DNA from 3 places in the Paenibacillus sp. CECT 9249 genome. Region 2 is predicted to be linked to each of the others. Evidence: predicted binding sites of a transcription regulator. Region 2 holds the regulator's gene; each other region holds the start of a gene.

Region 1 (6,127 bases), on a different contig from region 2:
CCTTCGAAAAGCTGGATACGCTCGCGCGAACCCTCGATAACTTTTACATATACTTTCAAAGTATCGCCGGGACGAAAGCTTGGAATATCTTTACGAAGTTGTTCTTGTGTAATCGCTTGAACGATATTCATCTAGGACTCCCTCCTTCCACTCAGGTGTTCATGTCGTCTCAGGGAGCGCCAATTGCTCCGCCTCATCGTCCGCAGAGGACCACCGAATTCACCACAACAGATAAAATTTTAACACAAGAAATGTTGAAAAACAAGCATGGAAATAGGGTTTTTGCAAAGCCAAACCCGGAAAATCATAATCCGGGACGTCAAGCCGGTTCAAGACCGTAACGACCGGATCATATGCGGAATGCGAGCGTTGACCGCGGCGTAATCGGATTACGAAGAAGATTCGGGCAAGATCAGCTCATAGAACATGACATCCTGCCATTTGTTGAATTTCCAGCCTACCTCATGAAAGGTGCCGATATATGAGAACCCGAATTTTTCATGGAGCTTGATGCTTGCGTCGTTGCCGGCGGTAATGCCGGAAATGACGATATGATACTGCAGTTCCTTGGCCCGTTTCAAAATTTCTTCCATTAATATTTTGCCGATGCCCCGGCCCCAAAACTTCGGATCGATGTAGACGGAAATTTCCACCGTTTTGGCGTAAGCGGCCTTCTGCCGGAACGGCGACAAGCTGCTGTATCCGACGACGACCCCGTCGACGACCGCGACGATAAGCGGATACGGTCCGCCGTAATGGGAAAACCACTCCCTCCGCTCTTCCAGCGTCCACTCTTCCAAATCGAATGTGGCCGCGGACGTACGTACGGCATGATTGTATATCATTAATAAATTCGGCAAATCTTCGATAACGGCTTCTCTTATGTGTACCATCTGCATCACCAATGATTATACGGCCGAAGCCGAAGCAACCGTTCTTTTTCTCATGATGTTTTCCTCCGCTGTCGTTGCTTTACTTTATTTTTCTATTAATCTCGTGCAAAAGTTTGATCACTTCCGCAAAGCCGATAAAGAGCATTCCCGTAATGAACGAACCGCACCACCAATACAACGAAACGATCAGTTGAAACTCATAGCTCAGCTGTCCCGCCACGAATCCGATGACGATTCCGACGATGATAACGGCGATTCCAATGATTCGGACGATGATGCCGATCATATTGCTGCCTTCCGATTCATCTTGGACGACGACGTCGGCATGTCCCTCTTCCCTGCGTTTGCGGGCTTCTTCCTCGGCGGAAGATCGAATGATAAAACGCTGTTCTTTACGGGTAAAATGGTCGTCTTTATCATTATACCTCACTATAAAACCCAACCCAACCCCTCCTGATAGCGAATATTTGCCATGCAATAGATATCAGAAATGTACCATATTACGAGGTAAAGTTCTACTATTTCATGTCCTTGCCCGCTTCTATTCGCTTTCCAGATGATTGACTTCGATCGGCCCGATTGACGTGTCAACCTGGATCTTCGCTCCGCCCGAACCTTTCTGCCCGACGACCGATGTTCTCGAGTTTTCTTTATAATCCAAGGCGAAATTGGTGTTGATTTTCCCGATTTCGCTGGAGAGAGCCAAGCCGACATTCTCGGGTTGCCGCTCCGTCGAAATCGTTACAGCTCCGATCTCCGAGCTTGCGGTGATGTTATGCTCTACGTTCTTGACTTCGATCTGAACGGTGCCGGTTTGGTTCGTAACGTCCATAACGCCGTTCACATTATGTACTGCGATCGAGCCTACCGAGTTATGGATTGCCGCTTGTCCGGTATCGGCATCGGCAACCTCGATAGCGCCTACTTCACTCTTTACCGCAAGCTGCTCCGCGCCCAGCCCGCTATATTCGATTTTGCCGATTTCGGTATTCACGTCGATCCGTTCGTATCGACCGGAAGGCAATTGAATATGCAGTTCGGCTTTCCACACTTTAATCAGGTCTAGAAGTTCGGGAATACTATCTCGGTTGTTTTTCCCTTGGACGACCACCTCCAACCGATCTCCCGTTTCTTTATAATAGACGTTGAAATGTTCGGCAAATTCCTTAGGCGCGGAACTTTGCATCGTAAGATGCGCGAACCGGTCGGAAGACGGCTCGATCCGAACGGCCGGCACGTCGCTCTTGACGCTCACGCTCCGGAATTTGGCATCGACTTGCATTTCTTTGTTCACTTGCAGCGTTTGGTCGGCCTGCTTGCTTGCGACGACGTCCTGCTTTGCCGAACATCCGGCGAAAATAAGGCTTACCGCCAATATAGCCGAACAAATGATAACGTTTTTTCTCATCATTTCATAAGTCCCCCCGTATGCTGTTCTTTTGAATTATCGAAGACGAATCCATCCTGTACTTAGTATATCAATGTCATACGATAATCCAACGGACCTATGCAATAAATTGCACTGGACTTAAGTCTAGCGGAACTTACCGGTACATGCCCGCCACCGCCTTATCTCCATCGCAGATGCTTCGGTTCGATAACGTTGATCTGATCGGCAAAACCTAATATAAATCCTTTCGCCTCGTCCTCCCATTCGAAATAAAGCTCGACAAGAATCCAGTCTTCCCGGCTCTTCGCCCCGATTTCCGCAATTTCCACATATCGGTCGGTCCACTTCAAACTTGGCAAAATCGCCGGACGAACTTCCGCCCGCACTTCGAATGTCGGCAAATTTCCGATAAAAGCATCCGTAGAGGAAATCCAATACTGAGCCAGATTTGAAACTTTCCGGCCGTTCAACGTTTCGTTCGCGGGACTGGCGCGGCGAACCGTCCGCCCGTTCATATTCGATTTTTAATCAACGCCACTGCAAGATCAGGCCGCAAATCGCGATTTGTATATGAAATTTCGAACAAAAATATGCGAGGACTTAACGAGCTTTGAAGGCTTTAAATTGTTTAGAACACGCCAGCAACTGGGCTGCATGATCTTTTAAGCATAAAAAAACCGCAACCCCTTTTATATTCATAGAGTGCGGCCCGTTCCCTAGCAGGGATATGTACCTTGTTTAAACATTGCATGAAAATGAATGAATCTGGTCGGAGTAACAGGATTTGAACCTGCGACCTCACCCACCCCAAGGGTGCGCGCTACCAGACTGCGCCATACCCCGACACTATATTCAATATTATAGTACATTTCGGGAGATTGTCAAAAAAGTTTTTTCCTGAATAGGCAACGTTTTACTGTAAAAGAGCACCGGGGCGAGGCGTACGATGACAGCATGCCTCTTCGTCAATCGCAATGCCAAAGAAGCGGCGTCATCGCCGCTCGCCGCCTTCCCGGATTTCCCGCAGCCACGCCTGCTCTTGCGGCGTCAGCTCCATGCGTTCGAGCAGATCGGGGCGGCGCTGCCATGTGCGGCGAAGCGATTCCCGCCGGCGCCACTCGGCCACATTGGCGTGATGGCCCGAGAGCAGCACATCGGGCACCGTCCAACCGCGGAAATCGGCCGGGCGCGTATAATGCGGATATTCAAGCAGCCCCGTGCTGAACGAATCGGTAACCGCGGACGTTTCGTTGCCAAGTACGCCCGGCAGCAAGCGAACGACGCTGTCTATGACGACCATCGCCGGCAATTCCCCGCCGGTGAGCACGTAGTCGCCGATGGACAGCTCATCCGTGACCAGATGCTCGCGTATACGTTCGTCGTATCCTTCGTAATGGCCGCATATAAAGATCAAATGGCGTTCCCGCGCAAGTTCTTCCGCTTTCGCTTGCGTAAACGATTCTCCTTGCGGGCACATGAGAATGACGCGCGGACGCGCTGCCGGAACGGCGCCGGACGGTTGATCCGCTTGCGCGCCCAACAAATCCTCGACGGCGGCGAAAATCGGCTCCGGTTTGAGCACCATTCCTCCTCCTCCGCCATACGGATAGTCGTCCACGGTGCTGTGCTTGTTATTCGCATAATCGCGAAAATTGACCGTATTCAGTTGTACGATTTCTTTGTCATGCGCCTTGCCGAGAATGCTCGTCCCGAATACGCCCGCGAACATTTCCGGAAATAGCGTCAGCACATCGATTTTCATCGTTATAGTAAACCCTCCAGCAAATGGACTTTCACCACTTTTTGCTCAACGTCGACGTCGAGCAAAACCTCGTCGATGACCGGCAGCAACACCGGCTTGCCTTGCGGGCGCTCAACCACCCATACATCGTTCGCGCCCGGGCTTAAAATTTCGCTAATGACGCCGAGCTCATCCCCTTCGTCGGTAACGACGCGGCAGCCGATAATTTCGTAGTAATAATACTCGTCTTCCGGCAATTCCACCAAATGCTCCTCGGATACTTTCAGCAGCCAGCCTTTATATTTTTCGACCTCGTTAATATTATGGAATCCTTCAAATTTGACCATGTACATATTTTTATGCAAACGCGCGCCCTCGACGACGACCGGAACCGTCGCCTTCGTCTCCGGATGTTGAAACAGCAGCTTGCTGCCTTTTTGAAAGCGCACTTCCGGGAAGTCCGTTTGCGGTACGATCTTCAATTCGCCGCGAATGCCGTGAGTATTGACGATTTTCCCAACGGTAAACAATGTATGCGACATATTGCCTCCTCAGAATTTGACATCGTAACGACGCCATCAGACTTATCTATGATATGAAAAAGGGCTAGGACATTCATCCTAACCCCGCTTCCTAAGACAAAATATCAACGGTTACCCGTTTATTGATTTTCACAGCTGCCGATGTAACCACGGTGCGAAGCGCTTTGGCGATCCGTCCTTGCTTGCCGATCACTTTCCCGATATCGTCGGGATTGACCGTTAATTCGTACACAATGACATGATCTTTCTCAACGACATTCACATGAACATCTTCCGGATGATCTACTAAAGCTTTTGCAATAACTTTTACTAAATCCTCCATACGAATTCCTCCGCATCAACAGCTTATTTCTGTTGCTTAAGCTCATGGAATTTTTTCATAACGCCAGCTTTGCTAAGCAAGTTACGAACAGTATCGGAAGCTTGAGCGCCCGTTTGCAGCCATTTCAATGCTTTCTCTTCATCGATGTTCACTACGGCCGGCTCTGCAACCGGATTGTAGTAACCGATCTCTTCGATAAACCGTCCGTCGCGCGGAGAACGGGAATCGGAAACGACGACACGATAAAATGGAGCTTTATGAGCGCCAATGCGTTTTAAACGAATGCGTACTGCCACGAAAATCACCTCCCCTATGAGATAAACCATCGATTAACGGAAAGGGAATTTCATCCCTTTGCCGGCTTGCTTTTTCAAATTTTTCATCATTTTATTGTTCTTGCCGCCGCCCATCATGCCGGAAAATTGCTTCATCATGCGGCGCATATCGTCGAACTGCTTGATCAAACGGTTCACGTCGGTTAGCGACGTCCCGCTGCCCGCCGCGATCCGTTTCCGCCGGCTATGGTTGATGATGTCCGGTTGCCGCTTCTCTTCCTTCGTCATGGAACGGACAATCGCTTCGATGCGGCCCATTTGCTTCTCGTCGACTTTCAAATCTTTCAATTGCTTCACTTTGCCCATGCCGGGAATCATATCGAGAATTTGATCGATCGGCCCAAGTTTCTTCACTTGTTCCATCTGCTCGAGGAAATCGTCGAACGTAAACTCCGCGTTGCGCATTTTCCGTTCCATTTCCTTCGCTTTCTCTTCGTCGATATTGGCTTGCGCTTTCTCGATCAGCGAGAGCATATCGCCCATGCCCAAGATGCGCGATGCCATCCGGTCCGGATGAAACGGCTCCAGCGCGTCGATCTTCTCGCCGAGCGCCGCGAATTTAATCGGACAGCCCGTAACCGCTTTGACGGATAAAGCCGCGCCCCCGCGCGTATCGCCGTCCAGCTTCGTCAAGACGACGCCGGTCAGCTCGAGCTGCTGATTGAAGCTTTCCGCAACGTTCACCGCATCCTGCCCCGTCATCGCGTCGACGACGAGCAGCACTTCGTCCGGCTTCACATTCGCGTGGATTTGCTTCAACTCTTCCATCAACTCTTCGTCGATATGCAGCCGGCCCGCCGTATCGATAATGACGTAATCGTGGCCGTTATCCTTCGCATGCTGCAAACCTTGCTTTGCAATTTCGACCGGGCTCGTCTTGTCGCCAAGCGAGAACACCGGCACT
Region 2 (6,127 bases):
AATTAACTATAATATCGATCAATTAACTTGGAAAGAAGGGATTAGCTTGGCAGAAATTCGAATCCGGAATACAAATGAACGCATTTCAGGCGAAAATAATGTACGAGAATTTTTAACGAGTCAAGAAGTGCTTTACGAACATTGGGACAAAAATAAATTGCCTGCCGAACTGCAGGAACGCTTCGTCTTGAGCGATGAGGAGAAAAATCAAATCCTCTCCACATACAATGAAGAAATTCGCGATTTGGCAGCCCGCCGCGGTTATACGACGTGGGATATTATTTCGCTGTCCGACGCTACGCCGAATTTGGACGAATTGTTAAAAAAATTCGAGCAAGTGCATACCCATACCGAAGACGAAGTGCGCGCCATCACAGCGGGCAAGGGCATTTTCATCATTAAAGGCGCGGACGATGTCGGCTATTTCGATGTGGAACTGGAAGCGGGCGATGTCATTTCCGTACCCGAAGGTACGCCGCACTTTTTCACGCTGATGGATAATCGTCAAATTGTCGCGGTTCGCTTGTTCATCGAAACGGAAGGTTGGATCGCGCATCCGTACGAGGACCCGAGTTTTCAAAAATAATGAGAAAAAGCATGCCGGGCGTTTTATCCAGGCATGCTTTTTTATTTCATTTCACTTCAAAGTTTTTTTGCGGCATCGAATGCATATCGCGTGCGGTCACATGAGCGATCACATGGTATTGTCCCGGTTCGGCGAACTGCTTCTCAATTTGGTATACGCCATCCTTCGTATGCTTGCCCTCGATTTTCTCATGCTGTTCCTGATCGTCTCTCCAAATTTCGAACAATACTTCCCGCGCGTCGTCAACGGGATCGCCGCCTTGCGTCACCTTCGCCTCGATCACCGCTTTTTCCTGGGCGGCAAACGATTCCGGATTCAAACGGATCTCCACCTTGATCGGTACGAGCGATTCGTCCCCCATATCCATTCCGTTTTGGTCCGCTCCTTGATCCTGAGCCCCGCAGCCCGCCAGCAGAACGATGACAAGCATCAATGCAGACATCCATCTGATTTGCAATTTCACTCCAACTCAATCCTTTGTTCCGTTCTCAAATTACGATTTCGCTTTATTCAGTTTTTTAATATCCTTGATCATTTGATCGTAAGGCACATCCTCTACACCGCTATACCGGGAATATACCGTGCCCGATTTGCTGACGAGGAAGAACGAAGTTCCGTGAATGAATTGATCGGAATCCGCTTCTCTTTCTACGATTGTTTTGAACGAAGTGTTGGCGAATTGTTTAATATCGTCAAACGAGTACCCGGTCAGAAAATGCCAATTCGCAAAATCTACGCCGAACTTCCCTCCGAACTGCTCCAACACTTCCGGCTTGTCCCGTTCCGGATCGACGCTGAACGATACGATTTCGAGCTCCAACCCTTCGGCTTTGGCGCGTTTCTGCAATTCCGTCATATTAAACGTCATGGGCGAGCAAACCGTTACGCAATTCGTAAACACAAAATCGGCGATCCATACCTTTCCGGCCAGATCGTCTTTCCCGAACGTTTGCCCGGTTTGATCCGTGAATGAAAACGATCCGATTTCCCAGCCTAGTCCCTTGGAGCTGCCGCCCCCTCCGCAAGCGCTGAGCAAAATCATCATACTTGCCAATATGGCTATAACTTTTCTCACAGTTTATCCCCCTTGCAGCTATTATATAACCCATTGTACCGATTTCGAATGGCTCTGTCGGGCCATTTTCGTTATGTAATTGTGACATTTTTGAATCAATATGCCGTTAAGCTCAAAAAAAAACCCGTCATTCGCGAACGGAACAACGGGAAACGCTCGAAGATGTCGTCTTCGGAAGGCGGAAAGTTATCGTTCGGCGATAATTCGATGCAATTCGGATAGATGGCGAATTTCGTAATCCGGGACGATTTCGCCATTGCGTACGGCGCCTCTCCGATTGATCCAAACCGCCGGCATGCCGACTCCCAAAGCCCCTTTTATATCGGTTGTCAGCTTGTCGCCAACCATCAAGCCTTCATGCGGCTCGATGTCGAGCTTTTCCATCGCATATCTAAATATGGAGCCGGCAGGCTTGCCTTCGCCGAACGAGCCGGAAATGACGATATGATCGAAATAAGGAATTAATGCGGGTACGCCGTCCAATTTTTCTTGCTGCAAATCGGGCGAACCGTTCGTCAGCAGCAACAGCTTGAAGCTGCCTTTCAACTGATCCAATACGGCGAACGTTTCTTCGTATACGTACGGACGGGTTCTGCGTTCGGCGGCGAACCGCTCCGCAAGCTTTGCGCCTGTCTCCGCGTCATCGATGCCTAACGCCTTCAAACCGCGCGTCCACGCGTCTTTGCGATAAGCCGGTGCCAATTGCTGCAGCTTCCGGAACTCCGGCTGTTCCCCTGACGTAAAATTTCCCCATAACGCTTCAAACGGGTTAATGCCGATCATCTGCGTGAACGGGAACGTATCGTACGTTGCGTATAACGCTCTCGCCTCCGTGCGTACCGCCTGCTCCAGTTCCGACGGATCGATGCCCGGATGGCTTTGCCGCGCAGCTTCGCAAGTCGCTTCAAACGCTTCCTGTACGCTGCGGTCGTCCCACAAGAGCGTGTCGTCCAAATCAAATAATACCGCCTTAATGGCCATGTTCCTCTCCCTTTCCTGCGCAAGTTTCTTCTATATATAGAGGTTGTTCACTTTTCTTCTACTTCCGCCTGATCTTCCCGCTTTTCTTTGTTTTCGAACGGCACGTTGTTGGCTTTGGCGAATTCCTCCAACCGTTCGGCCATCGCCTGCGTGTCGTATCGGTTCGTCAAACGCGAAAATACCCAAGCAGAACCTTTAATACTCGGCTCAATGACGACATAACCTTTCTGAACCGTAATTTGCTTGATTTGCCCCGCTTCTAAACGGCGATCCCGATTCAGCCGGCGCGTCATCACCGATGATTTGCCGACTGCCAAATAAGGCCGGCGGAATATAAAAGTGACCCCGAGCAAAATGTACAATCCGATCGTAACCCAATAGAGAGTCGACGAAGTTTCCGGCGTTACGCCGGCCGTCATCACGGCGTACATCAGCGCAAACCCGATCAAAACCGTAGGCAATATAATGCTGCGGCCCAAAAATTTATCGAATTCCGACTTGGATGCCGTGGTGATTGTTCCTTTCCCTTGCTTCTTCCGCGCACGGTTAACCGCTTGCGTATTTTTGCGAACCATTCTTTCCCAAGAACGAGACATGTGAATTGATCCTCCTATAGCTGATATCGCGTTTGACTTTTATTTTCCGAACGATGAAGAAGCCGCGCCGAAATGATTCGAATGCGATTAATGCTTAATCGTATTCGAATTTTCGTCTACGAATTCGATCGAATCCAATTGCTGACGAAGCGACCGTTTGAAGCCTTCGATATACTGTTTGCGCAGCTTTTCGCGTTCCAACGTTTCTTCTTCCGTCAAACCGACGGATTTATGTTTGCGCGCCAACTCGTTAATTCGCGCGACCAAAGCATCGATTTCCATGTTGTCCCTCCTCCACGTTTACTGCGTGAAACCGATTGTAAACATAGTACATTCTTTACTTTGACATGTACATAACAGGTTGTCAAGGGAATGCGAATAGCCCAGGCGCTCACTCGCCAGGGCGTTTCATTATATTATGAAGGTAAGCGGGAATTAAGCGAGGAAACCTGCGGTTAAGGAATAGATAGCAGTTCCCCGGCCTGAATGGCGGAAGTACGTTTATGGTTCAATTTCTTCATATCTTCAATATAATTGCGAATGTCCATACGTTCAGGCTTATAACGCTTGGCGATGCTCCACATCGTTTCGCCTTGCGTAACGATAATTTGTTTGGCGGGGGTCGATTCGAACGCCCATTCGTCATCGTCTGAAGAGGCAAATGCCTTGACAATGCCGAAACTGGTGAGCAGCAGCAAGACCGCAGCAAATAAGAAAACTTGCCCAACCTTGCGGTTTTGCCGAACTTGACGGTCCGTTATGAGCGGCGAATCATGATAAATGCTCTTATAAGTACTGTATTGGTTGATCATATATCAACACCCCAAACACTTGTTCTATTTACGATATCCACATCATAACACGAACACTTGTTTGAGTCAATCCGTTTTTCGAACGTTTGTTCTTTTTTTGTTTCTTTCCTATTGAAAATATTTAGAACTTACGTTTGTGCGAACTGAAGTTCTATGGTATAATTTTGATAAAAAGCATTGGAGTTGATACGGCAATGTCCAAGTTATCAAATCGGCAGCAAGCGATTCTGGAATTCATTCGCAACGAAGTACGGGCTAAAGGCTACCCTCCTTCGGTACGGGAAATTGGCGAAGCCGTAGGTTTGGCTTCAAGTTCAACGGTACACGGGCATCTCGACCGGTTGGAGAAGAAAGGGCTGATACGCCGCGATCCGACCAAGCCGCGTGCGATCGAAATTTTGGGCCAGGAAGACGAGCAAACCCATTTATATACACATTCGATTACCAAAGTTCCTGTCGTCGGGAAAGTAACGGCCGGCATGCCGATTACGGCCACCGAGAATATTGAGGATTATTTCCCGCTGCCCGAACATTTTGTTGGGGATCATAACGTATTTATGCTATCGGTCATCGGAGACAGTATGATCGAAGCCGGCATTCATAACGGAGACTATGTCATCGTTCGGCAGCAACAAACCGCGGATAACGGAGACATTGTCGTGGCGATGACGGAGGATGACGAAGCGACTGTGAAAACGTTCTACAAAGAAAAGGACCATATCCGCCTTCAGCCGGAGAACGCCACGATGGAGCCGATTCGTCTCAATCATGTCACCATCCTCGGCAAAGTGATCGGCGTATTCCGCGATATCCATTGATCGGTTACATAGGTTGGATAAAGAGCTTTTACCTCGAGCCCTTGCGGCTGCACGTTTTTCCAATTGCATTGCGGAAGGCTTGCTTGTAATTACAAAGCCAATTCCGGGCGCTAAGTCGCCGATGAAGGCTCGACGCATCCGACTTATTGATCTATACTGCTTAAGGAGACGAAGAACGTCCCGTTTCATTCTTAACGAATGAAAGCGGGGCGTTTTTGTCATTTATGAAGGAGGAACGATTCAATGTTCGAAGAAGTTTACGATCAATTTATTCAGCGCCATCTAGCCAGCAGAACGGGAGAACGCCGGGGCCGGCTGGAAAGAGGGCATCGGCATGCCGAGTCCTTATTTCTCAGAAACGTATGGTGGCCGCTTCGCGGGAATTTGGAGCATCTCCATCCCGAATACGAAGTGCTGGATTGGCGGGGACGAACCTACTTCGCGGATTTTGCATGGCTGCCCGGGCATGTAAAGCTGATTATTGAAGTGAAAGGATACGCTGCCCACGTACGGGAGATGGACCGGCACAAATATTGCAACGAGTTAAACCGCGAAACATTCCTGCATGCGATGGGATATCAAGTCATCTCCTTTGCGTACGACGATGTGGAACAGCATCCCCAATTATGCATGACATTGCTGCAAATGGTGTTAAGCAGATATTTGTCCAATCAGACTCCAGCGTCGCGCGCTTCGTTCGCCGAGAAAGAAATCATTCGTTTCGCTATCCAATGTGCCGGTCCGATCAGGCCGAAGGATGTGGAACGTCATCTGGACGTCAATCATAAACCGGCCGTCCTCATGCTGAAACGATTATGCGCCCAAGGTTGGCTCCTCCCCTCTTACCGCGGCAACGGAGAACGAATCGTTCGGTATGAACTGGCGCCCGGAGTATGGAATTACTTGGATTAGCTCCAAAATCAGGCGCTAATTCCCCTGATATCCTAAGAATATCGAAATTAGCGGTAAATCCTACCGTTAATAGAAGCCACATCTTCATCGCAGCCAAATTGCTCAAAATTAGCGCCAGAAATTCCAGCTAGTTTCGATAAACTAGCCAGTTACTCCAAAATAACAGTAGCAAATACCGCTAATTGATTTGTTTCCGGGTTGATGGGCCCCCGCTCGGCGCTGCAGATGTATAAAAAAAGAGCCCGCAAGGGCTCTTTCCATTCGAGAATAATCTTAATATAAGGTCATGTATTGGTCGCGTTCCCATTGATGGACCCGGGTGCGGAACATATCCCACTCGATCTCCT
Region 3 (6,127 bases), on a different contig from region 2:
AGTTTATCGCCCGGGCGTGCAATCGTTCTCTTCGACCGCGGACGAATTCGGGATTCATTTATTTCATGTCGTTAATTATTAAATAATTTAATCGCCAAACGGGATATCATCGTCGTCCCCTTCATCCCCGACAACGCCCTCCGGATCGGCCGGCTCCTGCCAGGCAATCGTCCGTATCGCGCGATACGCCAGTTCTCCGGGATAACCGCGGCGCAGTAAATACGCAGCCGTTTTCTGCTTGCGTTCCTTCACGCTCCCTTTCGTTTGGCGCCATTTCTTCAGCCCGGCCTGAATGGCGCTCTCCAACTCGCGCTCCGGCTCGAGTTGTTCGATCGCTTGCGCGATTTCTTCCTTGGAAACGCCCTTCTGCTGCAATTCATGTTTTACCCAAATCCGCCCTTTCTTATGCCCGTAAACGCGCTGCTTCGTCCATTGCTCGGCATAGAGCGCATCGTCCACGAAACGTTCGTCCTCCAAGCGGCGGATGACTTGCTCGATCAACTCTGCTTCAAACCCTTTTTGCGTCAGCCTGACCGCAATCTCTTTGCTCGTCCGAGGTTTCCGCTCCAGGTAACGGAGCGCCTGCACATATGCCTGCTGCAATTCGTCGGCGCGCACGATGGCGCGAATGTCTTCCTCGAACAATACGGCGCCTTTTAACAGCCTGTACTTGACCATAATATCTTCATGCACGTTGAGTATAGGCTCTCCGTCCGCATATATAATATAACGGCGGGATTGCTTTGCGTCCCGTTCCACCGCCGTAATCGTTCTTTCCCGGTCCGGTCCGTTCGATGCGGCCTCTGGCCGTTCGTTTTGTTCCAATCGTTCTCCCTCCTATAGACCGCCTAAAAAAGAAAAACCTTTACCGCTTTATTCGCATGTAAAGGCTTTTCCGCAATGGTTATTCCGCTTCCAATTCAAATTCTTCCTCTTCGTCATCCAACGAAGCCGGCGCGCTTGACACGGCAGCGGCCGCCAAATTGCTCGCTTCGCGGATTTTGTTCTCGATGACGAGCGCGATTTCCGGATGATCTTTCAGAAATTGCTTCGCATTCTCCCGGCCTTGCCCAAGCCGCTCGTTCTCGTACGAATACCATGCGCCGCTCTTGTTGACGATATCCATCTCCGTTCCGATATCGATAATGCTGCCTTCCTTGGATATCCCTTCGCCGTACATAATATCGATATCCGCCTGTTTGAACGGCGGCGCGACTTTATTCTTGACGACCTTAATGCGGGTACGGTTGCCGACCATGTCGTTGCCTTGCTTGATCGTCTCGACGCGTCTGACGTCCAAACGAACCGTCGAATAAAATTTCAAAGCTCGTCCGCCCGGCGTCGTCTCCGGATTGCCGAACATGACGCCTACCTTCTCGCGAAGTTGGTTAATGAAGATCGCGATCGTCTTCGATTTGCTGATCGCGCCGGACAGCTTGCGCAGCGCCTGCGACATGAGCCTTGCCTGCAATCCGACATGCGAATCGCCCATCTCTCCTTCGATTTCCGCTTTCGGCACCAATGCCGCAACCGAGTCGATGACGATAATGTCAACCGCCCCGCTGCGCACTAACGCCTCCGCAATTTCCAAAGCTTGCTCTCCCGTATCCGGTTGGGATAGCAGCAATTCGTCGATGTTGACGCCGAGTTTGCTGGCGTATAACGGGTCGAGCGCGTGCTCCGCATCGATAAAGGCGGCTTGTCCGCCGATCTTTTGCACTTCGGCGATCGCATGCAGCGCGACGGTCGTTTTACCGGACGATTCCGGTCCGTACACTTCGACGATCCGTCCCCGCGGCAATCCGCCGATTCCTAGCGCGATATCCAGCGCGAGCGATCCGCTCGGCACGATTTCAACCTGCATATGTGTGGATTCGCCCAGCTTCATGATCGAGCCTTTTCCGAATTGTTTCTCGATATTACGTAATGCCATTTCAAGTGCAGCGCGACGATCTGACAATGAACTCACTTCCTTCTTGATTTATAGTTTTATGATACCTTGTTTTTCACCCTTTGCCAAGTATTTTTTCGAACATACATTCGTTTTTTTCTCGACATGCGCGTTCATTGGCCGCAAAAAAACCGCAGCAAAGGATGGGTCCTCGCTACGGTTCTTCCGTTAACTTGTCTATATTATACTTTAACCGGCCCGATATGGCAATAGCCAGTATAGCGCTCATGCAGGCCGCCGTTTCGCCAAAGTGGCGTGATCGCACTGCTGAATAACACAGTTCTTGCCGCAGTACATGACACTAGAACGAACCAGATACCGCAAGCATGCTTCTTCTTAACCGACATTCCCATTTCAAAGCGTTGCCGCTAACAAACCCCATTGGATTTTATGCAATAGAACAAGGCCATATCCCGTTTCTTATCCATCTCTATTGGAAAACATCCAGCCATTTCAAAGCAAAACGTGAAATATTGCCGATTTCCTCCGAAAATATTGGATTAATTCCAGCAGCCGACTCGTTTCCCCTTCAACAGATCGCAATCTATTGGATAAAATCCAACGAGGTGCGCTAAGCTAACACATAGCGCGAACCCGATAAGCAGCTTCAATTCAACCGGCGCCACAGATGGTACAGCACCGTCTTCACCGTGCGCAGCCGGATCATTTCGCGCCCGCCGGAAAGCTGCAGCTTCTCGACTTGCGTCGGCTCCCCCTTCTGCGCGATAGCGATGTAGACGAGACCGACCGGTTTCCGCTCGGAAGCGCCGGGGCCGGCGACGCCCGTAATGGCAACGGCGAGATCGGTATCCGCAATCGTCCGCATCTGCTCGGCCATCGTTTGCGCCGTTTCGGCGCTCACCGCTCCCGGCGCCGTCTCGCCTTCGAGCATCGCATGCGGCACGTTCAGAAGCTGCTCCTTCAGCGCATTGGAATAGCAAACAATGCCGCCGGCAAACATGCGCGAGCTTCCCGGTATAGCCGTAATCATCTCGGACAGCAATCCGCCGGTGCAGCTTTCCGCCGCCGACAGCGTCCAGCCTTTGGCGCTCATGCGCTCGACGATCACTTGCTCGATCGCGACGTTCTCGGCGGCATACAGATGCGCTCCCAGCCGCCCGCGAATTTCCGTCTCCAATACGTCCAGCTTCGCCGATGCCTCCTCTTCGGTCCGGGCTTTCGTCGACAGACGTATCGTCACTTCGCCTTCCTGGGCGTACGGGGCGATCGTCGTATCCGACTGCCCTTCGATCAAATCGATCAGCTTCGCTTCCAAGGACGATTCGCCGATGCCGGCAAATTTCAGCATGCGCGAGAACAACGGCATTTCATTCGTCAACAACCGTTGTTGCAGCCAGCGCTTGCCCTCATGCTCAAACATCGGCTTCATTTCCTTCGGCGGTCCCGGCAGCAGCATATAAGCCGTTCCGTCATGGATCAGCGCATTGCCGACGGCGAGACCGGTTTCGTTGGGCAGCGGATCGCTGCCGTCGATCATGAGCGCCTGCCTGCGGTTGCTTTCCACCATATGCGCGCCGCGCGAGAGGAACATCCGCTCGATTTTGTCCATCGAAGGGGCGTGAATATGCAGCGTTCGCCCCAAATATGAAGCCAGCGCATCCTTGGTCAAATCGTCTTGCGTTGGGCCGATCCCCCCGGTAAACAATACGAGATCGGCACGCTCCCGCGCTATTTCAATCGCCTGCCGCAGTCTCTGCAGATTATCGCCCACCACCGTCTGGTAATATACGTCGATTCCTAGCGCCGCCAGTTCCCGCGATAAAAATTGCGCGTTCGTATTGACGATTTGTCCGAGCAGCAGTTCGGTTCCTACCGCAACAATTTCGGCTTTCATGGCCGTTTCCCCCTTCAAATATCGTTTTCGACGCTCCATCATGGCAAAAAAGAGCCGCCTCATTCAGATCCTATCCCCGAAAGGACGAAAATCCGAATAAAGCAGCCAATGTCGCTCATCTCATTGAGAGTAATTGATCACATTTTTATTTTTCACGAAATAATCGATCCCGGAATATACCGTGATGATCGCCGCGGCCCAAATCGCTACCAAGTCGAAACGGAAACCGATAAACGTAAACGGAAAATTGTTGAGCAGCATGGCGATAATCGCCGTAATCTGCACCCCGGTTTTCCATTTGCCCCATTTGCTGGCCGCAACGACTTTGCCTTCGAGCAGCGCCACCTGGCGCAGGCCGGTGATCGCAAATTCGCGGCTAATGATCACGATCGCGATCCATGCGTCGCATTTGCCCATTTCAACGAGCGATATGAGCACTGCGGCGATGAGCAGTTTGTCGGCGAGCGGATCGAGCAGCTTGCCCAAATTCGTAACCATCTTCCCCTTGCGCGCGATATACCCGTCCAACCCGTCCGTGCTTGCGGCCACAATGAAAATTAACGCCGCAATGATCTGGTTGTACGTGATATGGAAGGATTCAATGTTGATTGCCGGAAAAAAATCGAAATTCACCAGCAAAAAAAACATCATAATCGGTACTAAAAAGATACGGGCCAGCGTAATTTTATTGGCCAGATTCACGATACACCCTCCCCGGACAAGTCGAACTCAAACGCATGGGTAATACGTACTTTGGCGATTTCTCCGATGTTGGCCTTGCAATTGGAAATAAACACCTCTCCGTCGATTTCCGGCGCGTCGTATTGCGACCGTCCGATATATACGTCGTTGCGTCCGTCGTAGCGCTCCACAAGCACATCCAATACTTGGCCGATATGTTTGGCGCTATGATGCTTCGATACCTCGCGCTGGATTTCCATAAGCGTATTCGCGCGCCATTCCTTCACATCGTCCGGCACTTGATCCGGCAAGCGCGTCGCCGGCGTACCTTCTTCAAACGAATATGTAAACACGCCGAGTCTGTCAAATTTCATTTCGCGAATAAAGGCGCTTAAATTGGTAAAGTCTTCTTCCGTTTCACCCGGAAAACCGACAATAATGGACGTCCGCAGCGCAACGTTCGGAATTTTGGCGCGGATTTTCGCAATCAATTCCCGCGCGTCGCGCTGTCTGCCCGGTCTGCGCATCCGTTTCAGAATCGTGTCCTCGCTATGCTGCAGCGGCATATCGATATATTTGCAAATTTTCGGATTGGAAGCCATCACATCGATCAATTCGTCGGTGAAAAAACCGGGATAAGCGTAATGCAGACGAACCCATTCGATGCCCGGCACTTCGCTGACACGGTTCAGCAGCGTCGGCAACATAAACTGATCGTACAAGTCCGTACCGTAATTGGTCGAATCTTGCGCGATCAAGCTAACTTCTTTCACTCCCTGCTGCGCCAACTGCTCCACTTCGGCGACGATCGACTCGATCGAGCGGCTGCGGAATTTGCCGCGCATAATCGGAATGCTGCAGAACGTGCAGTTGTTATCGCAGCCTTCCGCTATTTTCACATAGGTCGTATACCGAGGCGTCGATACTTTGCGAGGCAGTATTTGCTCGTAATTAAAGACTGGATTCCCCACACGCACCGGTTTCTTCCCGCGCAGCGCCTCGTCCACGATATCGTTAATGTTATGGAAATCCCCCGTGCCGACGATGCCGTCGATCTCGGGCATTTCCTCCAACAGCGCTTCCTTATACCGTTGCGTCAAACAGCCGGAAACGACCAGCGCCTTTAAATTTCCCGTTTGCTTCAACTCAGCCAAGTCAAGAATCGTATTGACGGATTCTTCCTTGGCCGCATCGATAAAACCGCACGTATTAACAATGATAACCGTCGCTTCCTCTTTATTATCGACAAGCGAGTATCCCCGCTCATGGATTAATCCGGACATGATTTCGGAATCAACTAAGTTTTTCTCACAGCCTAATGTAACGATTTTTATTTTTTCTGTCACGCCTGACGTCCCCCGTTCCTGCCTCCAAAGCGATGTGCATATCTATCTAATAAAGTATAATACATGCCGTTTTTAGTGTCAAAACGTTGAAAAACCTTAGTCGTATGATAGGAAACACACGATTCAAGGTTTTTCCGCCATCTTCGTTATTTAAAATTTACAAATTGCAATTCAAGGGAGAGATCCGCTTTGCGCAGCATTTGAATAACGTTTTGCAAATCGTCCTTGCTCTTGCCGGTCACCCGGATCTGATCCCCTTGAATTTGGCTTTTTACTTTTAATTTCGAATCCCTA

What was found. Region 2 encodes LexA, which represses DNA repair genes until DNA is damaged. Its sites were predicted from a motif close to CGAACATATGTTCG; they were not measured.
Region 1: the regulator LexA is predicted to act here: its motif matches at 2,863-2,876, upstream of LQ229_RS23130 (WYL domain-containing protein).
Region 3: the regulator LexA is predicted to act here: its motif matches at 2,030-2,043, upstream of recA (recombinase RecA).

What each region holds. Positions count from the first base shown of each region.
Region 1 is NZ_CAKKLI010000051.1:22,944-29,070, reverse strand. Features, by position in the region: gene rplS (50S ribosomal protein L19) at 1-131, opposite strand, end outside; gene LQ229_RS23145 (GNAT family N-acetyltransferase) at 390-893, opposite strand; gene LQ229_RS23140 (hypothetical protein) at 973-1,335, opposite strand; gene LQ229_RS23135 (DUF4097 family beta strand repeat-containing protein) at 1,435-2,304, opposite strand; gene LQ229_RS23130 (WYL domain-containing protein) at 2,463-2,798, opposite strand; tRNA gene LQ229_RS23125 (tRNA-Pro) at 3,050-3,126, opposite strand; gene trmD (tRNA (guanosine(37)-N1)-methyltransferase TrmD) at 3,275-4,045, opposite strand; gene rimM (ribosome maturation factor RimM) at 4,048-4,566, opposite strand; gene LQ229_RS23110 (KH domain-containing protein) at 4,658-4,888, opposite strand; gene rpsP (30S ribosomal protein S16) at 4,912-5,184, opposite strand; gene ffh (signal recognition particle protein) at 5,218-6,127, opposite strand, start outside.
Region 2 is NZ_CAKKLI010000028.1:24,237-30,363, reverse strand. Features, by position in the region: gene LQ229_RS18175 (cupin domain-containing protein) at 47-586, shown strand; gene LQ229_RS18170 (FixH family protein) at 633-1,028, opposite strand; gene LQ229_RS18165 (SCO family protein) at 1,080-1,661, opposite strand; gene LQ229_RS18160 (HAD-IA family hydrolase) at 1,848-2,642, opposite strand; gene LQ229_RS18155 (methyltransferase) at 2,690-3,238, opposite strand; gene LQ229_RS18150 (DUF896 domain-containing protein) at 3,326-3,520, opposite strand; gene LQ229_RS18145 (LysM peptidoglycan-binding domain-containing protein) at 3,694-4,050, opposite strand; gene lexA (transcriptional repressor LexA) at 4,245-4,868, shown strand; gene LQ229_RS18135 (DUF559 domain-containing protein) at 5,112-5,780, shown strand; gene glnA (type I glutamate--ammonia ligase) at 6,054-6,127, opposite strand, start outside.
Region 3 is NZ_CAKKLI010000012.1:91,034-97,160, reverse strand. Features, by position in the region: gene LQ229_RS11720 (RecX family transcriptional regulator) at 88-825, opposite strand; gene recA (recombinase RecA) at 905-1,960, opposite strand; gene LQ229_RS11710 (competence/damage-inducible protein A) at 2,559-3,806, opposite strand; gene pgsA (CDP-diacylglycerol--glycerol-3-phosphate 3-phosphatidyltransferase) at 3,927-4,508, opposite strand; gene rimO (30S ribosomal protein S12 methylthiotransferase RimO) at 4,505-5,833, opposite strand; gene LQ229_RS11695 (YajQ family cyclic di-GMP-binding protein) at 5,980-6,127, opposite strand, start outside.